Linked DNA regions of Teredinibacter purpureus. The protein of the gene in region 2 interacts with the protein of the main gene of each other region in a pairwise test. Links are inferred from orthologs where the notes say so. Each region holds a gene or a part of one and is shown on either strand. Other genes may lie near its edges.

Region 1 (10,606 bases), 620 kb from region 2 along the record:
GAGTCAACATTGATAGAAGCAAGGCCCATTACCGGACGTACTCATCAGATTCGTGTGCATGCATTACACAAGGGGCACCCACTCGTTGGGGATGAAAAATACGGGGATGAAGATTTTAACCGGCAAATGAAATCGGCTGGGAGTAAGCGTCTATTTTTGCACGCTGCGTCCCTATCGTTTCCATTGCCTGAAGGCGCTGGCCGTTTACAGGTGAAAGCGCCGCTACCTTCAGAGTTGCAAACTGTACTTAATAATTTGGAGTAGATGTGCTGTATATTTTTGATTGGGATGGAACAATTAGCGATTCTGCTGCGAAAATTGTCCGTTGTATGCGGTCGGCGACTGACGCCGTTGGTTTGGGCGAGAAAAGTGATGATGCCATAAAGAACATAATAGGGTTAGGTTTGCCGGAAGCCATTCGTTCGCTGTACCCGAGCATTACCGCACAGCAATTGGACGATGTTAGAACGGGTTATTCGGCTTTTTTTGTGGATGCCGACAGTACGCCTTCACCTTTTTTTAAGGGGGCGATGGAGACGATGCAGGCGCTTGCTAATGACGGCCATACTCTAACTGTGGCGACAGGTAAGAGTCGCCGAGGGTTGGATAGAGTACTAAAAAAATTGGACTTGGATAAATTCTTTCATGGTAGTCGTTGTGCTGACGAAACCGCCTCAAAACCCAACCCCCAAATGTTGTTGGAACTATTGAATGAATTCAACTGTGATGTAAATAATGCGGTGATGATAGGCGATACAGAATACGATATGGCGATGGCTGAAGCGATTGATATGCCGCGTATAGCGGTAAGTTTTGGTGCTCATCATATTGACCGTTTGAAACCTTATAGCCCGGTGATGTGTATCGATGATTTTTCTCGTATTTTGGAGTGGCAAGGCAATTGAATGAGCATTGTGATGTGCTAGTAGCTGACTATTCGAATACTTGTCATCAGGCGGCTATTGCAGATCTGATGCAGGGCTATTCTGGTGATTTGATGGGAGGAGGGAGCGCTTTGCCTAGGGAGCATTGCGCGAAAATAAGTAAAGCTCTTGAGACGTTTGGTCACGCTGTTACGGTATTGGCTTTCTCAAAGGAGAGCAGTAATTTGCCCTTAGGCATTGCAACGTCTATTACGTCTTTTTCTACTTTTTATTTAAAACCTGTTTTAAATTTACATGATGTTTATGTCGTACCTGCCGCGCGAAAGTTAGGTGTCGGTAAGGCCTTATTAGAGGCAACGACCGCCGTTGCTCTGCGATCGGGTTGCTGTAAGTTAACCTTGGAGGTGCTGACCCATAATACACCGGCTAAACGTTTGTATGAAAAGTTTGGTTTTCAGCCCTATCAATTGGCAGGCGAGGCGGGCACCGCCGAGTTTTGGGAGAAATCTCTAGCCGCGCTTTAGTGGTTTATCGTTTATTGCCCGCTCTGGGTTACAGAACGGGCGCGCCGGTCGCTATACCCAAATTTGCTTACTCAATGAATGGCTCGCTATTCTGGTTTTATTGGTTGTGCAGGCTTTGATTGCTTGAAAAAAGCATTTTATTGTCGTGTAATTGGTGGGTTATGACGTCATTAGTCTGGTTTATCAATAGAAAAATTTAAAGGTGAATAATATGAAAAGTACTACCATTATGCAGCGTGTGGTTGGGAGTGTTCGCTTAAGCTTTTGGGTGGGCATCCTGATGTTGGTATTGCCCCACTCGGTGAATGCGCAGACAGCTTTGAACCCGAATTTTTTCTATTACGTGAATGGCAGTATGATGGGTGAGTGGGGATTGTCTGTTTCGGACCCAGCAGATTGGTCGGGCGAAAAGGCCATTGATTTTAAGGCGAAGTCTAAGGGTGGAAAGGTCGAGGTGTTACCGACGGCGTATGTCCGAGATGATGATGCCGTGCAAGTTATTTGGAATCGTACGAAGAAAAAAGGATAGTTTTCAGTTTCGGGAAAGGCTATTAATCTTTCGGCCGTAGAAAATGCAGCAGCAATTGTATTTGACCTGAAAATTGATAAAACACCTAGTAAAGCGGTGAGCGTTGGTATGGATTGCGGGTATCCTTGTAGAGCTGAATTTGAGATTGGTGCAACTTTACGGAAATCTCCGAAGAAGAAATGGTTTTCTATGCCTATTCCATTAAATTGTTTTAAGAGCGATGATTTCGACTTGTCAAAGATAAGCTCACCTCTTTCCATCTCAACGGAGGGGAAGATGACCCTAAGCATTGCTAATATACGAATAGAGCGGTTGCCTGAGGGCGAACAGGGGTGTGCTGAATAGGTATAAAGTCGTCATGTTAAGTGTTTCGTGAATGCCGGCGTCTAGCCGGCATTTTTGTATGTCAGTTTGGTTTGTTAAATGTCTATTTGGTTGTGCCTGATGATGGTTGGGCATCGCTTCCCGCATTATTTATTGTCATTCCCGCTTAAGCTTATCTAATGGTAGAGGATACCTTTCGTAATGAGCGCCATTGTAAAATCAGAATTTATAATATTAATATATTTCCGTAATTTCTTTTGCCAATAAGCAGAAGAATTGCGTCATAAACTGGTGTTGTAGGTGCTGATTTGGCACTCGAATTCATATCGAAGGCTTTGTAATTCCGTTAACATATTCGACGCTGTTTAGGGAAGGGTTTGTAAAATAAGTCGAAATTTCGCTAGTCTAAAAATTTTGATTTGCAAATTAATAATAACAATAATTTTTGTTTTTTATTTCCCCTCTTTTTGTTTTCAGCGTGTGAGCCCCTTTAAATCCATCTAATAAAAATAAAATGGATGCCGTTTGATTGCTGAGCGTGGTAAGTGTGTTGCTTCCTTGCTTTGTAGGTTTTAGTCAAAAGGCTGGTTCTGCGGGCCGGCTTGAGAAGCGTTCTTTTACTTGTTCAAATTCCGGTTCTTTATTCAAGTTCCATAGTGGATCTAATCATTAATATCATGTTTTCGAAAATAATCATTCGATACCCTCAGAGGACGAAAAATGAAAATAACAAACCTGTTTAAACCCTTGCGAACGGCAAGTGCTGCATTGGCGTTTATTTTGTCGCCGAGTGTGCTTGCAGATGTTTCGTGTGAAGTCACCTATTTTAATCAGTGGAGTAGTGGCTATCAGGCGAATGTTACTGTTACGAATAGCGGTTCATCCGTGAGTAGTTGGAGTATTGCCCTTAATTTTGATGCTTCACCTCAAGTGAGTAATAGCTGGAATGCTAACCTAAGCACGTCTGGTAACACTGTTACTGCGACGAATATAAGTTGGAACGGTAGTTTGGGTGACGGCCAGTCAGCTAGTTTTGGGTTCCAAGGGGGCGGTAACGGTAACCTGTCCATTCCTGGTTGCGTGGGCGACTCAACGGGTTCTAGTTCTTCTAGCAGCTCGTCTAGCTCAAGTGTCTCTAGTTCATCTAGCTCTAGCGTGTCTAGTTCGTCAAGTTCTAGCGTGTCTAGTTCGTCAAGTTCTAGTGTATCGAGCTCCTCGTCAAGCAGCCAGTGTTCTGGTGAAGAGTCTTGTCAGTGGTATGGCGATGGCGAATGGCCTTTGTGTCAAAATCAAGATAGTGGTTGGGGCTGGGAAAACAATAGTAGCTGTATAGGTCGCTCTACCTGTGAGGGACAGGGCGGTACGGAAGGCGGAATAATCTCGTCTTGCCCAAGCAGCTCTAGCAGTACGTCTAGCTCTACTAGCTCCTCTACGAGTAGTTCTTCTAGTTCTACTAGTAGCTCCACGAGCAGTTCAACAAGCAGCTCAACGAGTTCAAGCTCGTCGTCAACGGCTGGTGGTAATGCGCTATTCCGTGTGGATGATTCCGGCAATATTACAAAGAACGGAGAAATTTTCCCTGTTCAGTGTGGTAGCTGGTTTGGTTTAGAGGGTCGTCATGAGCCTTCAGATGATGAGACGAACCCAAGTGGCGCCCCAATGGAACTCTATGTGGGTAACACCTTTTGGGCAGACGATAACTCTCGTACTATCCAGCAAACAATGGATGAGATTACGGCGCGCGGTATTAACGTTGTACGCTTCCCGATTGCACCGCAAACACTTGATCCTAATGATCCTCAAGGCTCCGGTGATGCCTTAAAGAATCATGAATCGGTTCTCGTGGATAATGCTCGACTAGCAATGGAAGAGTTTATTATTCAGGCGGACGAGAATGGCATTGAAATTATGCTTGATATCCACTCTTGCTCTAACTACGTAGGGTGGAGAGCCGGTCGTTTGGATGCTCGTCCTCCGTATGTGGATGCTGATCGTGATAACTATGACTTCGTTCGCGAAGATTCCTCTTGTGCTGCAAGTGGTAACCCTAGTTCTGTGACGAATGCACAGGCTTATGGTGAAGCGGCTTGGTTGGATACGTTGCGCGAGCTAGCCGGTTTATCGGAAGAGTTAGGTGTTGATAATATTATTGGTATCGATATTTTCAACGAGCCTTGGGATTACACGTGGGATGAGTGGAAGACGCTAACGGAAAATGCGTACCAAGCGATTAACGGTGTGAACCCTAATATTCTTCTATTTGTTCAGGGTATATCCGCATCTGCTGGAAACCAGGATGGTAATCCAGATGATAAGATTGACGTGCCGCATGGTGAAGAGTTTTCTAACCCTAACTGGGGCGAAAACTTATTTGAAGCCGGCGATAACCCAATCGATATCCCTAAAGAGCAGCTAGTGTTCTCTCCACATACTTACGGGCCTTCAGTGTTTGTTCAGCGTATGTTTATGGATCCGTCCGAGCCCGAGTGTGAAGGTTTGGAAGGTGATGAAGCTGGCGATAACGGCTGTAGTATTGTGATAAACGCCGATCTTCTTGAGCAGGGCTGGGAAGAGCACTTTGGTTATCTGCGCGATATGGGTTATGCCATGGTCGTAGGTGAGTGGGGTGGCAATATGGATTGGCCAAATAAGGCTAGCATCCGTGATCAAGACCGTTGGGATCATATCTCTCCAGGGATTGACCAAGAGTGGCAGAATGCTTTTGTGAACTATATGTCGCGTAAAAACATTCAGAGCTGTTACTGGTCGATTAACCCAGAGTCAGGCGATACTGGTGGGCTATATGAGCATGCCTATGATCCTCGTGACAATGAGTCTGGATGGGGCGAGTGGGGCGGCTTCGATGAGCGCAAGTGGAGCTTGCTCGATATGCTATAGCGGTCAAACACCCACTGCTTAACACGTTAAGCGGTTGGTGTTTTTTCTGTAAAGTCAAGCCTCGTAATGGAGGTTTGGCTTTGTTATGTTTTTTGCCTGTAGCACTTTAGGGTTAGCGGTTTGTCCATAACGTATATTTCTGGCGTCCCAGTTCTTTTTCGTATTGTCTGATAAAAAGCTTCCCTTACGCTTAAAGTATTAGGGGGTAAAAACGTTGTCCACACTTTTATTAATTTTCACATCACTTAGCTGTATACCTAAAAAATAGCGTAATAGGTGTCACCTAATAATCAAACAAAGTAAAAATACATGCAGTTAATACTTTAATAGAATAAGTAGCATATATCATAACAATCTTCTGTGTATTTAGTCCTTTTTCCGCCATCAATTTCTACCACCCCCTATTTGATTCGGTTAACATATTTGTTGCCAGTGAGAGGTGTGAGCCGAATAAAATAATAAATCGGTCAGCCGTAATCTGTTCTGTGGCATTGCATGAGGTGAATATAAATGTAAGCCAAAAGTTCAGGTTTTTATGCTCTCATTTTTCGGCAAGCAAATACCAATAATTTCCTAATAATAATAATCTTGGAAATCGGTTTGTAATAAAAAAGAAATTTCAATGTTGTTTTTTTATGGCTTAGACCTATGAAGTCGGCCGATGCTATTGATGCGGTAAAAATTTATCAGTTTTTTGCTGCTTATCAAAAGCTACAAATCATCCCGATCAATATGATTCCAGTGGGTATTGTGTTTTGCGAAAAACAATCATTCGAACCCTTGAAGGACGAAAAATGAAAATAAATAATCTATTTAGACCTTTGCGAACGGCCAGCGCCGCGCTGGCGGTAGTTATGTCGCCATTGGCTCTTGCTGATATTTCGTGTGAAGTAACTTATCTTAATCAGTGGACAAGTGGTTACCAGGCTAACGTTGAAGTAACCAATACTGGTTCTTCTGTAAGCAGCTGGGCAATCAATGTAGAATTTGATGCGGCTCCGCAAGTAACTAATAGCTGGAATGCCGATTTAAGCGCTTCAGGCAATACTCTTTCTGCATCCAATATTAGCTGGAACGGTAATTTAGGTGATGGGCAAACTGTAAGCTTCGGTTTTCAGGGTAGCTCTAACGGAAGCATTTCTGTTTTAGGTTGTTCTGCTGATGGCGTTTCGCCAACTGCTGAGCCAACTGCTGAGCCAACTGCTGAGCCAACTGCTGAGCCAACTGCTGAGCCAACTGCTGAGCCAACTGCTGAGCCAACTGCTGAGCCAACTGCTGAGCCGACTGCTGAGCCGACTGCTGAGCCAACTGCTGAGCCGACTGCTGAGCCGACTGCTGAGCCGACTGCTGTGCCCACTAATGATCCAGGTCAGTGTGTTGAAGTTTGTCAGTGGTATAGCGAAAGCACTTATCCTATTTGTGAAAACTCAACTGGATGGGGCTGGGAAAATAACGCTAGCTGTATTGGTCGTAGCACCTGTGAAAGCCAAAACGGCGGTTCAGGTGGTGTAGTGTCAGATTGTGGTGGCACTCCAGAGCCTACTGCAGTACCAACTGCTGAGCCAACGTCTACGCCAAGCGGCGAGCCTACTCCAGTGCCAACGGCTACTCCTTCTGGCGAACCTGGTGATAATGCTTTGTTCCGTGTAAACGACAGTGGCCAGATCACTAAGAACGGTGAAGTATTCCCTGTTCAGTGTGGTAGCTGGTTTGGTCTAGAGGGTCGTCATGAGCCAAATGATGATGACACTAACCCAGGCGGAGCACCTATGGAATTGTACGTAGGTAACATGTCTTGGGCCGATGATCATTCACGTGATATTCAGCAGACTATGGACGAAATTACTGAGCGCGGTATTAACGTGATTCGTTTCCCTGTTGTACCTCAGACTTTGGATCCAAGTGATTCACAGGGTACTGGCAGCGTTCTGAAGAACCACGAATCTGTTCGTCAAGATAATGCTCGTCAAGCAATGGAAGATTTCATTGTTCAAGCTGATGAGAACAATCTTGAAGTAATGCTCGATGTTCACTCTTGTTCAAACTACGTTGGCTGGCGTGCGGGCCGTATAGATGCACGTCCTCCGTATGCGGATGCTGATCGCGATAACTATGACTTTACTCGTGAAGAGTGGTCTTGTGCTGCTAGCGGTAACCCCGATACAGTAACGGATATTCAGGCTTACAATACTCAAATTTGGCTTGATAACTTGCGTGAACTTGCTGGTTTATCTACGCAGTTAAATGTTGATAACATCATTGGTATCGATATTTTCAACGAGCCATGGGATTACACTTGGGAAGAGTGGAAAACCTTGACTGAGCAAGCTTATCAAGCAATCAACGAAGTTAACCCTAACTTGTTGATCTTCGTTCAGGGTATTTCAGCTAACGCTGGTGCTCAGGATGGAACTCCAGACTCTAAGACACCTGTTCCACACGGTGACGAGTTCAGTAACCCGAACTGGGGTGAGAACTTATTTGAAGCTGGCGACAACATTCCAGACGTACCTAAGTCTCAGATTGTTTACTCTCCTCACACCTACGGCCCATCTGTATTCGTACAGCGTATGTTTATGGATCCAGCTGATCCAGCATGTGAAGGTCTTGAAGGTGACGAAGCTGGCGATGCTGGTTGTGCTATTGTGATTGACGGTGAAACGTTGCGCCCAGGTTGGGAAGAGCATTTCGGTTACCTGAAAGATCAAGGTTACGCGATTGTTGTTGGTGAGTTTGGTGGACACTTGAACTGGCCAGACGGATCTAGCGAACGTGATATGGATCGTTGGAGCCACATCACAGATAGCCCAGATCAGCAGTGGCAGCAAGAGTTTATCGGTTACATGGCTGAGCGTAATATCGAAGCATGTTACTGGTCAATTAACCCAGAGTCTGGCGACACTGGTGGCTTGTATGAGCACGCTTATCACCCAACCGATAATTCTGGCGGATGGGGAACTTGGCTTGGTTTCGACGAAACTAAGTGGAGCTTGTTGGATGTTCTTTGGGACTAATGGCAACGCTCTAAGGGAGGGTTTCCTCTCTTAACATAAAAAAACCCGAGGCTTCGCGGCCTCGGGTTTTTTTATGTCTGTTGTTATGGTTTGAATGCAGGTATTCGGCAGTATGTTGCGCTAGAGTCCGAGTGTTGTTTCTAAGTTTTCTTTTTCTTCACTTATCGTCATCCATTCGGTTTCAATATTTTCTTCTTCTTTTTTAAGCTCGCCTTGTTGTTTGAGGAGTTCGGCGAGCAGGTTATTTTTTTCGGCGTATAGCGCCGGGTCGGCTAGTTGAGTTTCAATCTCGGCCAATGCCTTAGTAGTTTTGGCTAGCTTTTTTTCGAGTTGATTGAGCTTTTTCGTGAAAGGCGTGAGTTGCTGTCGAATGGCGGCCTGTTGTTGCCTAAGTTCTTTTTTCTCTTGTTTTGATGAAATGCTGTGTGTTGCTTCTTCATTAGAGGGTTCTTCTCGATCGTTATTCAGTAGCCATTGCTGGTAATCGTCGAGCGTTCCATCGAAGTTGGCCGCTTTACCTTGGTCGACCAATATAAAATCATCTACGGTGGTGCGTAGCAGGTGGCGGTCGTGCGATACGATAACTAGGCCGCCTTCCCAAGCTTGTAGGGCGAGTGTTAAGGCGTGCCTCATGTCTAAATCGAGGTGGTTGGTGGGTTCGTCGAGCAATAATAGGTTGGGTTTTTGCCATGCCAGTACGGCGAGCGCGAGCCTGGCTTTTTCTCCTCCAGAGAAATGTTCGATAACCTCAAATGCTCTATCGCCCTGAAAGCCAAAACCGCCAAGAAAATTGCGGATTTCCTGTTCGCTTGCCTTGGGTGTTAGGCGCTGGAGGTGCAGCGCGGAGGACGCGTGTAAATCTAAGGCCTCTAGCTGGTGTTGTGCAAAGTACCCGCATTTTAAGTGTGTGCCCTCATGTATCGTGCCGGCTATGGGCGGTAACGCGCCCGCAAGGGTTTTCATTAAAGAGCTTTTGCCTGCTCCATTGTGGCCCAGTAGTCCTATACGGCTGCTGGCGAGAAGGCTGAGTTCCACATTGTTTACGATGGTGTTGGATTCGTAGCCAATGTTTACGCGGTCGAGCGTGAGCATTGTTTGTGGAAGCTTGTCGGGTGTTGGGAAGCTAAATGAAAACGGCGAGTCAACATGCGCCGGCGCTATTTTCTCCATGCGCTCCAGCTCTTTAAGGCGGCTTTGTGCCTGCTTGGCTTTGGTAGCCTTGGCGCGGAAACGCCGCACAAAGTTTTCAATTTCGGCGATGCGGACTTGCTGTTTTTCAAACTCGGCGGATTGTTGGGCGAGCCTTTCGGAGCGCTGTCGTTCGAAGGATGAGTAGTTACCGGTGTAGGTGTTTAGCTTTTGGTGTTCGATATGCACAATGCTGTCTGCGAGATTGTCGAGAAAATCACGATCGTGTGAAATGATCAGTAGTGTGCCCTTATAGTTTTTAAGCCACTGCTCCAGCCATAGTGTGGCATCTAGGTCTAAGTGGTTGGTTGGTTCGTCTAGCAGTAATAAGTCTGAGCGACACATTAATGCGCGCGCGAGGTTTAACCGAATTCGCCAGCCACCGGAAAAATCCTTAACGGTTTTCTGGCTGTCTTCGGTTTTAAATCCTAGCCCGTGAAGCAGTCGTTCGGCACGTGTGTTAGCCGTGTAGCCATCGATTATTTCGAGTTGCTGGTAGAGTTGGGCGAGCTTTGCTCCGTCGTGTACGCTGTTTTCAATATCAGATTCAAGTTTGCGCAGGGGGCGGTCGCCATCAATAATATAGTCGATGGCTTTGCGGTCGGTCGCTAATATTTCTTGCGCCATATGCGCTAACTGCCATTCGGAAGGTATTTGAATATTGCCGGCGTCTTCTGCTAGCTCACGGAGCAGTAGTTTAAATAGTGTGGATTTACCGCTGCCATTAGCACCGACAACGCCCCATTTTTGACCGGGGAAAATTGTTAGGTCGGTATTGTCGAGTAAGAACTTTTGGCCCAGTTGAAGGCTGACTTTCTGCAGTTGAATCATAAGGGTATCGTGTTGCGAATCGTGTTCGTTTGGGTGTGTTTATAGAGGGCTTGCGCCAAACTGATTTAAAAAGCTTGTTAAGCGAATGAGCGGTAGGCCTATTAATGCTGATGGGTCATCGCTACGGATGTAGTCGAATAAGCTAATGCCGAGCCCTTCGCACTTGAAGCTGCCTGCGCAATCGAGAGGTTGCTCTTTCTCTATATATGTATTTATTTGCTGGCGGGTGAGCGAGCGGAACTTTACTTCGGTGGTGGTTGTGTCTGCAAGCGTAGTTTTTGAGTCGCTATCGTAAAGCGCAAGAGCCGTATAAAACATGACCACATTGCCTTGGCAGTGAGATAGTTGCTCTTGTGCGCTTGTTACGTTGCCAGGCTTCCCTAATAGTCGACCATTACAGCTTGCCGTTTGATC
Region 2 (11,150 bases):
CAGTTAGGGCCAATCAGCTGTACACCAAGCTCATCGCACTTTACTTTACACTCAAGCATATCGAGAGTGGGTATACCTTCAGTAATACACACTACCAATTTCACACCGCTATTTGCCGCTTCTAATATAGAATCTTTGCAGAATGGTGCAGGCACATAAATAACCGATGCATCAGCGCCAGTAGCCGCAACGGCTTCAAGCATGGTATTAAAAACAGGCAACCCCAAATGCGTTTGGCCGCCTTTTCCTGGCGTAACTCCGCCAACCATTTTAGTGCCGTACTCAATGGCCTGCTCTGAATGGAATGTACCTTGTGAACCGGTAAACCCCTGACAAAGTACTTTAGTGTTTTTATCGATTAGAACGCTCATTATTTGGCCTCCGCAGCTTTTACGACTTGTTGTGCGGCATCAGTCAAACTGGTGGCAGCGATAATATTCAAACCACTATCAGCGAGAACCTTGGCCCCTACTTCAGCATTATTTCCTTCTAAACGACACACCACTGGAATTTTCACGCCAACTTCTTCAACAGCACCAATAACGCCCTCAGCAATCAAATCACAACGTACAATACCGCCAAAGATATTAATCAACACCGCCGATACATTTTGATCCGATAAAATAATTTTAAACGCTTCTACAACGCGTTCTTTCGTCGCGCCGCCACCCACATCAAGGAAGTTAGCGGGTTCTCCACCGTGCAATTTAACGATATCCATTGTGCCCATCGCCAAACCTGCGCCGTTAACCATACACCCGATATTGCCATCGAGAGCTACGTAGTTGAGTTCCCATTTTGCAGCATGCGCTTCACGCTCATCTTCTTGTGAAGGATCGTGCATTTCTTTTAGAGCAGGCTGACGGTACATAGCATTACCGTCAATATTAATTTTTGCGTCTAAGCAATGCAGGTTACCTTCGGTCGTGATAACAAGTGGGTTAATTTCTAATAACGCCAAATCTTTCTCTTGAAACATTTTGGCTAAGCCAAGAAAAATTTGTGTAAATTGCTTAACTTGCTTGCCGTTTAATCCAAGCTTAAACGCTAACTCACGCCCCTGATAAGGCTGAGCACCTGTTAACGGATCTATTTCCGCTTTCAAAATCTTTTCTGGTGTTTCTTCGGCTACTTTTTCAATCTCTACGCCGCCTTCCGTAGACGCCATAAAAACAATACGCCGTGTTGAACGGTCGACAACAGCCCCCAGATATAATTCTTGCTCAATATCAGTACAATCTTCAACCAAAATACGACTAACCGGCTGCCCGTTCTCGTCCGTTTGATAGGTCACCAAGTTTTGGCCTAGCCACTGCTGAGCGAACGCTTCTATTTCAGCTTTAGAAGATACAAGCTTCACACCGCCCGCCTTACCTCGACCACCCGCGTGAACCTGCGCCTTTACGACCCACTTCTTACCGCCTAATACGTCTACAGCATTAGCGGCCTCTGCCGGTGTTTCAGCGGCGATCCCTTTTGATACAGGCAAACCGTATTCAGCAAATAGCTGCTTACCCTGATACTCATGTAAATTCATTGTTGCTTCCCATAGTTCCCTAGCAAGCTGTTCAAGCCGTGCGAGGAACAGTTATTAAATCGATCCCGCCGACTTTTTGGGCCGACCGGTATTTAGGTACGCTTTATTGTTTTGCTATTTGCGTTTTTTTCGGTTGGGCATGTGAATCGCATGCCCATTAACTGCTAATGCCGCTTCCTTAACTGCTTCAGAGAATGTTGGATGCCCGAACACAGTCATACCAATATCTTCTGCACTTGAGCCAAATTCCATGGCAATAGCAACTTGTTGCACCAAGTCAGGCGCGCATGGGCCAACAATATGAGCGCCCAATACGCGGTCGGTTTCAGCATGGGCAATTATTTTAACCATGCCATCCGATTCATCAGCAGCTACCGCACGGCCAATGGCCATAAACGGAAAGGTGCCAACATTATAGGGTTCGCCGTCAGCTTTAATTTGTTCTTCCGTACGCCCAACCGCTGCAATTTCTGGATGGGTATAAATTACGTTAGGAATAATATCGTAATTCATAACGGTCTTTTGGCCTGCGATGCGCTCTGCGACCATTACACCTTCTTCCGAACCTTTATGCGCAAGCATTGGCCCACGCACAACATCACCAATAGCCCAAACGCCTGGCGCACTAGTAGAACACAGGTCATTCGCATAAATAGAACCACGCTCATCCAGCTTTACACCACTGTCGTCTGCTAGCAAACCGTCTGTAAACGGACGACGCCCTACACATACAATTAATTTGTCGAACGTTTCTGTAGCTTCATTGCCGTCTTTATCGGTATAAGTAACAACAACTTCTTTAGCGCCTTTTGATACCACAACTTCGGTACCCGTAACACGGCAACCTAAGCGAATATCCAAATGTTGCTTCTTGTAGATCTTTTGAGCTTCTTTAGCAATTTGCTGATCCATTATCGCTAAAAAGGTATCCATCGCTTCGAGCAGAACAACTTTAGAGCCCAAGCGGCTCCAGACACTGCTTAACTCCAAACCGATAACTCCAGCACCGATTACACCTAAGCGTTTCGGTACTTCTTGAAAAATCAGTGCGCCGGTAGAATCGACAATGACATCTTCATCAACAGGTGCTACCGGTATTGCGACTGGGATAGAGCCAGACGCTAAAATGACATTTTCAGCATCCAAAATTTGCTCTTTGCCTTCAAAATTAACATACGACACTTTACGATTTGCTAATAATTTACCGGTTCCAAATAACGAGGTCACTTTATTGGCTTTAAACAAGCCCGATACACCACCGGCCATTTGCTTAACGATGCGCTCTTTTCGCTCGATCATTGACGGTACATCAATATTAATATCGCCAGTAGTGATACCGTGACCCGCAAATGCTGAATTCGCCTCATGGAATTTATGAGAGCTGTCGAGTAAGGCCTTAGAAGGAATACAACCAACGTTTAGACAAGTGCCACCGTTAACGCCTTTTCCATCTTTTCCTTTCCACTTTTCGATACAAGCGACCTTCAGACCGAGCTGTGCAGCACGTATAGCGGCGACATAGCCGGCAGGACCAGAACCGATAACGATAACGTCGTATTTGTCAGACATAGGATGAACCCCAAAAGTAATGTATATGCAATTTTAGAATAATTGAAAACCGGGCTGGCTACGCTGCCAACCCGTATTTAATAACGTAGGACTATAGCTCTAACAAAATACGCGCTGGATCTTCGATCATATCTTTAATCGCAACCAAGAATTGAACAGCTTCTTTTCCGTCAATAATGCGATGATCGTATGACAGAGCCAAATACATCATCGGTAGAATTTTCACTTCCCCATCTACCGCCATAGGCCGATCTTGGATTTTATGCATACCCAAAATTGCGGCCTGCGGTGGGTTTAATATAGGGGTGGACAATAACGAACCAAATACACCACCATTGGTGATAGTGAAAGTACCACCCAGCATCTCGTCAATGCCAATTTTACCGTCGCGACCACGCAAACCAAAGTCGCGTACACCATTTTCAATTTCGGCAATGCTCATATGTTCAACATTGCGTAATACCGGTACTACCAACCCTTTCTGAGTAGAAACCGCAACGCCAATATCTTGGTAACCATGATAAACAATATCGTTTCCGTCAATAGACGCATTAACCGCAGGAATACGACGTAAGGCTTCAACGGCAGATTTCACAAAGAACCCCATAAAACCCAAACGCGTTCCGTTATGCACTTTTTCAAAACGATCTTTGTATTGCTTGCGAAGCTCCATTATCGGGCCCATGTTAACTTCATTAAAAGTCGTTAACATTGCGGTATTTTGCGTCGCATCCAATAAACGTTCGGCAATTCGAGTGCGCAAACGTGTCATTGGTACACGTTTTTCAATGCGTTCACCTGTGATCGGAGCCATTGGCTCTGGCACTGATGCAATTTTTACCGGAGCAGCAACCGCCGCTTTTACTTCTACCGGTGCGCTAACCTTATAATTGGCAACATCCTCTTTAGTGATGCGACCACCTTTACCTGTACCAGTAACGTCCGATAGATTAATGCCCTTTTCATCCGCTAATTTTTTAGCCGCCGGTGCAGCAATAATTTCCGATGCTTCAGCAGAATTCGTTGCTGTAGCAGGCTCTGAGTTGCCCGCGGGTGCAGCACCTGCACCGCCTTCACTAAAGGTTGCAATAATCTCGTTACTCGTAACGATATCGCCTTCTTGTTTTAGGATCTCTTTCAATACACCATCTGCCGGAGCAGGCACTTCTTGCACAACCTTATCGGTCTCGATATCAACAATAACCTCGTCGCGAGAAAATGCTTCGCCGGGCTGTTTGTGCCAAGTTGCAATGGTGCCTTCCTGTACAGATTCAGGAAACGTAGGGACTTTGATTTCGTTACTCATTTTCAAATGTGTCCTTGTCGCTTATTAGCTAAAAAGTCGTTACTCGTAATAAACAATGATTAATAAACGTGGATCAACGAACGATTTTAAACACTCGTATCCAATGCTGCATTTACAAATTTATTCAGTTCATCTAGGTGGGTCGACATATAACCTGCCGCAGGAGCTGACGATGACGCACGACCAACATAACGCAAGTATGCATCTTCGTTAACGCGTTCAACCACCCTTCGCATACGGTGCTGACTGGCATACCATGCGCCCTGATTCATGGGTTCTTCTTGACACCATACGACATCATTAACATGCCCGTAAGGTTTCAACGCAACCCGCAGATCTTCTTCAGGAAAAGGATATAACTGCTCTATGCGCACCAGAGCCACGTCATCTTGTTCGCGCTCCTCACGAGCTTCGAGCAAATGATAATAAACTTTACCGCTGCACAAAATTACGCGCTTGGCATTTTCACCGGCTACTTTTTCATCGCTAATCACGCTCTGGAAGGTGCCGTTGGCCAGCTCTTCCAACGAAGAGGTCGCTAACTTATGCCGAAGAATCCATTTTGGGCTCATAACAACAAGTGGCCTACGCATGTAACGAATCGCTTGGCGACGTAACATGTGATAAACCTGCGCAGGAGTCGTCGGTATACAAATTTGTATATTATGCTCGGCACAAAGCTGCATAAATCGTTCTAAACGTGCAGACGAATGCTCTGGCCCCTGCCCTTCATAACCGTGCGGCAGTAACATAGTTAAACCACATAAGCGCTGCCATTTATGTTCGCCACTGGTAATAAACTGATCGATAACGACCTGTGCGCCGTTTGCGAAATCACCAAATTGCGCTTCCCAAATAACCATTTTGCCAGGCGTTGTTGTAGCGTAACCATACTCAAAAGCCAATACCGCTTCTTCTGACAAGAAAGAGTCGTAAATATCAAATTCTGGTTGGTCGGGCTTTACATTCTGCAAAGGAATATAACTTTCACCATCTTTCTGATTATGGATCACAGCATGACGGTGCGAGAACGTACCTCGACCGACATCTTGCCCGGTCAAACGTATAGCGTAATCTTGTTTTAACAAGGTCGCGTAGGCAAGCGTCTCGGCCATACCCCAATTAATGGGTAATGCACCACCAGCCATTTTCCGCCGATCGTCGTATATTTTTGATACTTGACGCTGTACTTGAACGCCATCAGGAATATGACTTATTTGTTCAGCGAGCGCCTGTAGCTCTTGAATGGGATAAGTACTATCGTAAGGTGTTTGCCAATCATGGCCAATATAGGGAGCCCAATCAACAAACAAGGAAGAATCTGGCTCGCTGACAAGACCTTGTGCAACGTGCTCTCCACGATCCAATGCTGCCCTATAATCGTTAGACATCGTATTGGATTCTTCTGCACTTAAAACACCTTCGTTCACCAACTGTTCGGCATAAAGCGTACGCGTTGTTTTTTGCGCTCGAATAGCTTTATACATTAGAGGCTGCGTAGCAGAAGGCTCATCCGTCTCGTTGTGTCCGCGACGGCGATAACACACTAAATCCACGACAACATCTTTTGCAAACTCGTTACGGTAATCTGCCGCCAAATTCGCTAAAAACGCTACGGCCTCTGGATCATCGCCATTGACGTGAAAGATTGGGGCTTCGATCATTTTAGCAACGTCTGTTGCATACTCGGTAGAACGAGAATCCTCTTTCAGGCTAGTAGTAAAACCTACTTGGTTATTAATAACCAGGTGCATCGTACCGCCAGTTTTGTAGGCGCGAGTTTGTGACATTTGGAATGTTTCCATCACAACACCCTGCCCAGCAAACGCAGCGTCGCCATGGATCACAACGGGGACAACGTTGTTACCCTTAGTGTCAAATCGACGATCTTGTCGTGCTCGAACAGAACCTTCTACAACAGGCGCAACAATTTCAAGGTGAGATGGGTTAAAGGCCAGAGCAAGGTGCATTTCGCCACCGGGCGTCATAACATTCGAAGAGAAACCCTGGTGGTACTTAACATCACCAGAAGTATCGACTAACTTCTTACCTTCAAATTCATCAAATAACGCAACAGGGTTTTTACCTAAAACATTTACTAACGTATTGAGACGGCCACGGTGAGCCATTCCAATAACCATTTCTTTTGCCCCATAGCCGCCACAACGATTAATGAGCGTATCCAATAACGGTATTAGGCTCTCACCACCTTCAAGACCAAAACGTTTCGTTCCAGGGTACTTACTGTCTAAATGGCGTTCCAACCCTTCAGCAGCGGTCAATCGACGCAGCAAATGAAGCTTTGTTTTCTCGCCAAAATCAGGACAAGATCGACTGCCCTCTAAGCGCTGCAACAACCACCTACGCTCTTCATAATTCGTGATATGCATAACTTCGGCACCGATCGTACCGCAGTATGTTTTCTCCAAATCGGAAATAATTTCGCTAAGAGAGGCTTCTTGATAACCAAACGACAAATCGCCGGTTTGAAACACAGAATCTAGATCTGCTGTGTTTAGACCATGAAACCCCAAATCAAGATCTTGCGGGCTGCGTCTTTCGCGTAAGTTTAAAGGGTCTAACTTGGCTTTTTGATGGCCACTTAACCGATAAGCATTAACCAGCTGAACAACCTCAACTTGCTTACGCTCATGGGCAATATTGGCAGCACCTTCACCTGGGGCAACCATTGGGCGAGCGCGGTTACGACCCAGTAATTCAAAATATTCAATAATTTCAGAATGGCGTACATCAACCCCTGTACCACCATTAACGGTGGGAAGCTTTTCGAAATACTCTCGCCACTCTTCCGGCACAGAGTTAGGGTCCTGTAAATATGACTCGTAAACGTCTTCCACGTATGCAGCATTGCTACCGGATATGTGGCCCGTTTTCCAGAGTGCCTCCATTAAACTTTCTTGCATGGTTTTAGTCACCGCGTAGAAAAGCTTGCGAAGTTAAGAGTGCAAGCACGAACTCAATAATCATTTTTCATTCAAATTAGCGCTCAAGCTAATCAGTACAAAAACTCGAATCTCTATTATCGAAGAAACCGAAGTAGTGAAAACCACTAAGCTCCGCCAACTTAAATTGAGCAGGTGCCATACCGACACCCTACCCCTTCAATTTAACCATTCCGGTCAATTGAGCCTTCTAAGTGCCACGATGCAACAGCATGCTTCGGATATGACCGATGGCGCGTGTAGGATTTAAGCCCTTCGGGCATACATCAACACAGTTTTGGATGCCATGACAGCGGAATACACTAAACGGGTCATCTAATTTACTTAGACGCTCCTCAGTAGCCGTATCACGACTATCGGCCAAGAACCGATAGGCCTGCAACAAGCCTGCAGGGCCAATAAATTTATCGGGGTTCCACCAAAATGACGGGCAACTTGTTGAACAGCAAGCGCACAAAATACACTCATATAGCCCGTCTAACTTTTCGCGCTCTTCAGGAGACTGAAGCCGCTCAATTGCCGGTGCTGGAGCGTCATTTTGAAGAAAAGGGTCAACCTTACGAAATTGAGCATAAAACTGACTCATATCGATGATTAAATCACGAATAACGGGCAAGCCAGGTAGTGGACGCAATACCAATTTGTTCTTTTTGACACATTCCGATAATGGCGTTACACAGGCTAGCCCATTTTTACCTGAAATATTCACACCATCAGAGCCACAAACGCCCTCTCGACAAGAACGTCGGAACGTTAGAGAGGGATCCTCCCCCTTCAGCATTTCTAACACGTCCAAGACCATAAGGTCTCTACCTTGAGTATCTAGCTCATAGGTTTGCATATAGGGTTCTTTGTCCGTTTCAGGATTGTAGCGATAAACTTCAACTTTCAGCATAGTCTTTTGCACCCTATCTCTAGTAGGTACGAACTTTAGGTTCGAAGGCTTCCATTGTTTTCGGCGTGAAATTCACGTCACGCTTAGTCACACGCTTTTCTCCAGGGAAGTACATGGAGTGGCACAACCAATTTTTATCGTCGCGTTCCTGGAAATCTTCCCTTGCATGCGCACCACGAGACTCCTTTCGCTCTTCGGCTGCGATAGCCGTGGCCTCAGCAACTTCAAATAGGTTTTGAACTTCCAACGCTTCAATACGCGCAGTATTAAAGGCGTTACTTTTATCTGATAACGATACGTTTTCAATACGAGAACGTAACGCCGCCAACTTTTTAATACCTTCCTGCATAAACTCACCTTTACGGAAAACACCAAAGTGATTTTGCATGATAGCTTGCAGCTCAGCCCGAAGAACTGTTGCATTCTCACCGGAAGTACTTGTATTAACCTTGTTCAATCGAGACATCGCGGCATCCATATCTGACGCGCTGGGGTCTCTAAGCTCAATACCCTCGCGTAATGCTTTCTCAATATAGAGACCAGAAGCGCGCCCAAACACCACAAGATCCAGTAATGAATTACCGCCTAAACGGTTAGCGCCGTGAACCGATACACAAGCAACTTCACCACATGCGTAGAAGCCTTCAACAACGGTGTCTTCGCCTTTTTCATTCTGCGTTAGCACTTGGCCATTAACATTGGTGGGAATACCGCCCATCATGTAGTGGCACGTTGGAACAACAGGAATAGGTTCTTTAATGGGGTCTGCATGCGCAAATGTTCTAGAAAGCTCTAAGATCCCCGGCAAACGCTGATTAAGAGTATCGGCGCCCAAGTGATCCAACTTTAAAAACACATGATCGCCATTTTCACCGCAGCCACGCCCCGCCAATATTTCTAATACCATAGAGCGAGCAACTACATCACGACCGGCCAAATCTTTCGCGTTCGGCGCATAGCGCTCCATAAAACGCTCACCATCTTTGTTGACAAGATATCCACCTTCGCCTCGACAGCCTTCAGTAACTAACACACCAGCACCGTGAATACCTGTTGGATGGAACTGCCACATTTCAATATCTTGCACAGGAAAACCACTACGCAGCGCCATGCCAATACCGTCACCGGTATTGATATGTGCATTGGTAGTAGAAGCAAATATTCGACCGGCACCACCCGTTGCAAGAACCGTGGCTTTAGACTTGATATAGACGACTTCACCGTCTTCCATATTAATAGCGATAACACCACATACCGCGCCATCTTGGTTTTTAACTAAATCAACAGCAAACCACTCATTCAAGAAAACGGTGTCGTTCTTAACATTGCCTTGATAAAGCGCATGCAATAAAGCGTGACCCGTACGATCTGCCGCTGCGCACGTCCGAGCCGCCTGACCACCTCGGCCAAAGTCCTTAGATTGCCCCCCAAACGGCCGCTGGTATATACGACCATCGTCTGTACGAGAAAACGGCAAGCCCATATGTTCCAACTCAAAGACCGCCTCTGGGCCTACCGAACACATATATTCAATGGCATCCTGATCGCCAATATAATCGGAGCCTTTAACGGTGTCATACATATGCCAGCGCCAATCATCTTCTGGGTCTGAGCTACCAATAGCGCAAGTAATACCGCCTTGAGCCGATACCGTATGAGACCGTGTAGGAAAGACCTTAGTGACCACGGCGGTCTTAAAACCTGATTGCGCCATCTGTAACGCTGCACGCATACCTGCGCCACCGCCACCAATCACAATACCGTCGAATGAAATTGTTCGGATGTTACCCATTAATTGAACCCCCACAAAATCTCAACGCCCCAAACGAGGAAACCAACATTGATTAGTGCATAGAAAAATAATATAAACATACGTAGCGCTAAAGCAGAGCGACCCATCATACGTGTTGTGACATAGTCTGTGAGAACACCCCACAAACCAATCCAACCATGCGCGATAGTGCACACTAAAACTAAAAGGCTGAATACGCGCATCCACAGCTGGCCGTACAATCCCGACCAGTCATCAAACGTCATGCCCGGATGAAACACTATAAAGCCCACCACCAAAACAGTATAAGCGGCAAGAACAACAGCACTAAAACGCTGCACGAGCCAGTCGTAGAGGCCGCTGCGCCCCCAAGTTGTTACGGCCGTTACCATACCCAGAACCCCGCAGAAATGATTAACACAACAGAAAGGAATATGGAGATCTTGGCGCCAAGCTTTCCACCTTCTAGTGACTCACCTACACCTAAGTCCATAATAAGATGCCTAACACCGGCAACAAAGTGATAAGCCAGTGCAGATAGCACAGCCCATAAAATTAGTTTTGCCCATGGCAGCGCCATCAAGCTTGCTAATTCGTCGTAGGATTTTTCGGAGGACAAACTCATATCAAGCATATAAAGCAATACGATCACACCGCCTAGCATTACCACACCGGAGACGCGATGCAATATGGAGACAATTGCCGTTACAGGAAACTTAATAGTTGAGAGATCCAGATTAACAGGTCTGTTCTTATTCACAGTCGTGTTGCACCTTGGTTACCAGGGTTAGAATAAAATTTGTTCGGCCACTTTCCATTAGCTTCGCTGCTCGCAACAACGGCCAATTGACAACGCTGCCGATAACAAACCGATAACAACCACTTACACACTCAGACAAAACTAAATTTGCCGTACTCGGAGCTACGGGCAGACAGACTGCGAAGGGCCGGTACCAATAAAACCATTGGCGAAGCAAGTCGAGTTTACTGAATGTGTTAGGGAAGGCGATTTTAACGATTAACGCGCCACAACCTTGCGCGAGCGCGCCTTTGGAAACGCGCGAAATTATAGTTAGACGACAGTAAAATTACAATTATTTATAAGCACT

What was found.
Region 1: the proteins of H5647_RS13410 (region 2) and H5647_RS16145 interact in binary tests that used the Escherichia coli proteins (3 or more experiments, as listed by UniProt). The link is inferred for Teredinibacter purpureus from one-to-one orthologs.

What each region holds. Positions count from the first base shown.
Region 1 is NZ_CP060092.1:3,662,043-3,672,648, reverse strand. The notes cover bases 7,744-10,606. They hold H5647_RS16145 (ATP-binding cassette domain-containing protein), read right to left. Parts: upstream 10,193-10,606; coding sequence 8,294-10,192; downstream 7,744-8,293. Other genes in these bases: H5647_RS16140 (Maf family protein), read right to left, coding at 10,232-10,606; H5647_RS22570 (cellulase family glycosylhydrolase), read left to right, coding at 7,744-8,173. Outside these bases: 23S rRNA pseudouridine(955/2504/2580) synthase RluC, read left to right, coding at 1-264; H5647_RS16180 (HAD-IA family hydrolase), read left to right, coding at 267-905; H5647_RS16175 (GNAT family N-acetyltransferase), read left to right, coding at 902-1,408; H5647_RS16170 (hypothetical protein), read left to right, coding at 1,620-1,937; H5647_RS22490 (putative glycoside hydrolase), read left to right, coding at 1,959-2,282; H5647_RS16160 (cellulase family glycosylhydrolase), read left to right, coding at 2,982-5,159; H5647_RS16155 (hypothetical protein), read left to right, coding at 5,808-5,957; more of H5647_RS22570, read left to right, coding at 5,954-7,743. UniProt on the Escherichia coli protein: Genetic data indicate it may be involved in ribosome assembly or function.
Region 2 is NZ_CP060092.1:3,039,280-3,050,429, reverse strand. The notes cover bases 4,299-7,705. They hold H5647_RS13410 (2-oxoglutarate dehydrogenase E1 component), read right to left. Parts: upstream 7,337-7,705; coding sequence 4,499-7,336; downstream 4,299-4,498. Other genes in these bases: H5647_RS13405 (succinate dehydrogenase iron-sulfur subunit), read right to left, coding at 7,566-7,705; odhB (2-oxoglutarate dehydrogenase complex dihydrolipoyllysine-residue succinyltransferase), read right to left, coding at 4,299-4,412. Outside these bases: sucD (succinate--CoA ligase subunit alpha), read right to left, coding at 1-371; sucC (ADP-forming succinate--CoA ligase subunit beta), read right to left, coding at 371-1,537; lpdA (dihydrolipoyl dehydrogenase), read right to left, coding at 1,652-3,106; more of odhB, read right to left, coding at 3,198-4,298; more of H5647_RS13405, read right to left, coding at 7,706-8,270; sdhA (succinate dehydrogenase flavoprotein subunit), read right to left, coding at 8,290-10,062; sdhD (succinate dehydrogenase, hydrophobic membrane anchor protein), read right to left, coding at 10,062-10,433; sdhC (succinate dehydrogenase, cytochrome b556 subunit), read right to left, coding at 10,427-10,801. UniProt on the Escherichia coli protein: E1 component of the 2-oxoglutarate dehydrogenase (OGDH) complex which catalyzes the decarboxylation of 2-oxoglutarate, the first step in the conversion of 2-oxoglutarate to succinyl-CoA and CO(2).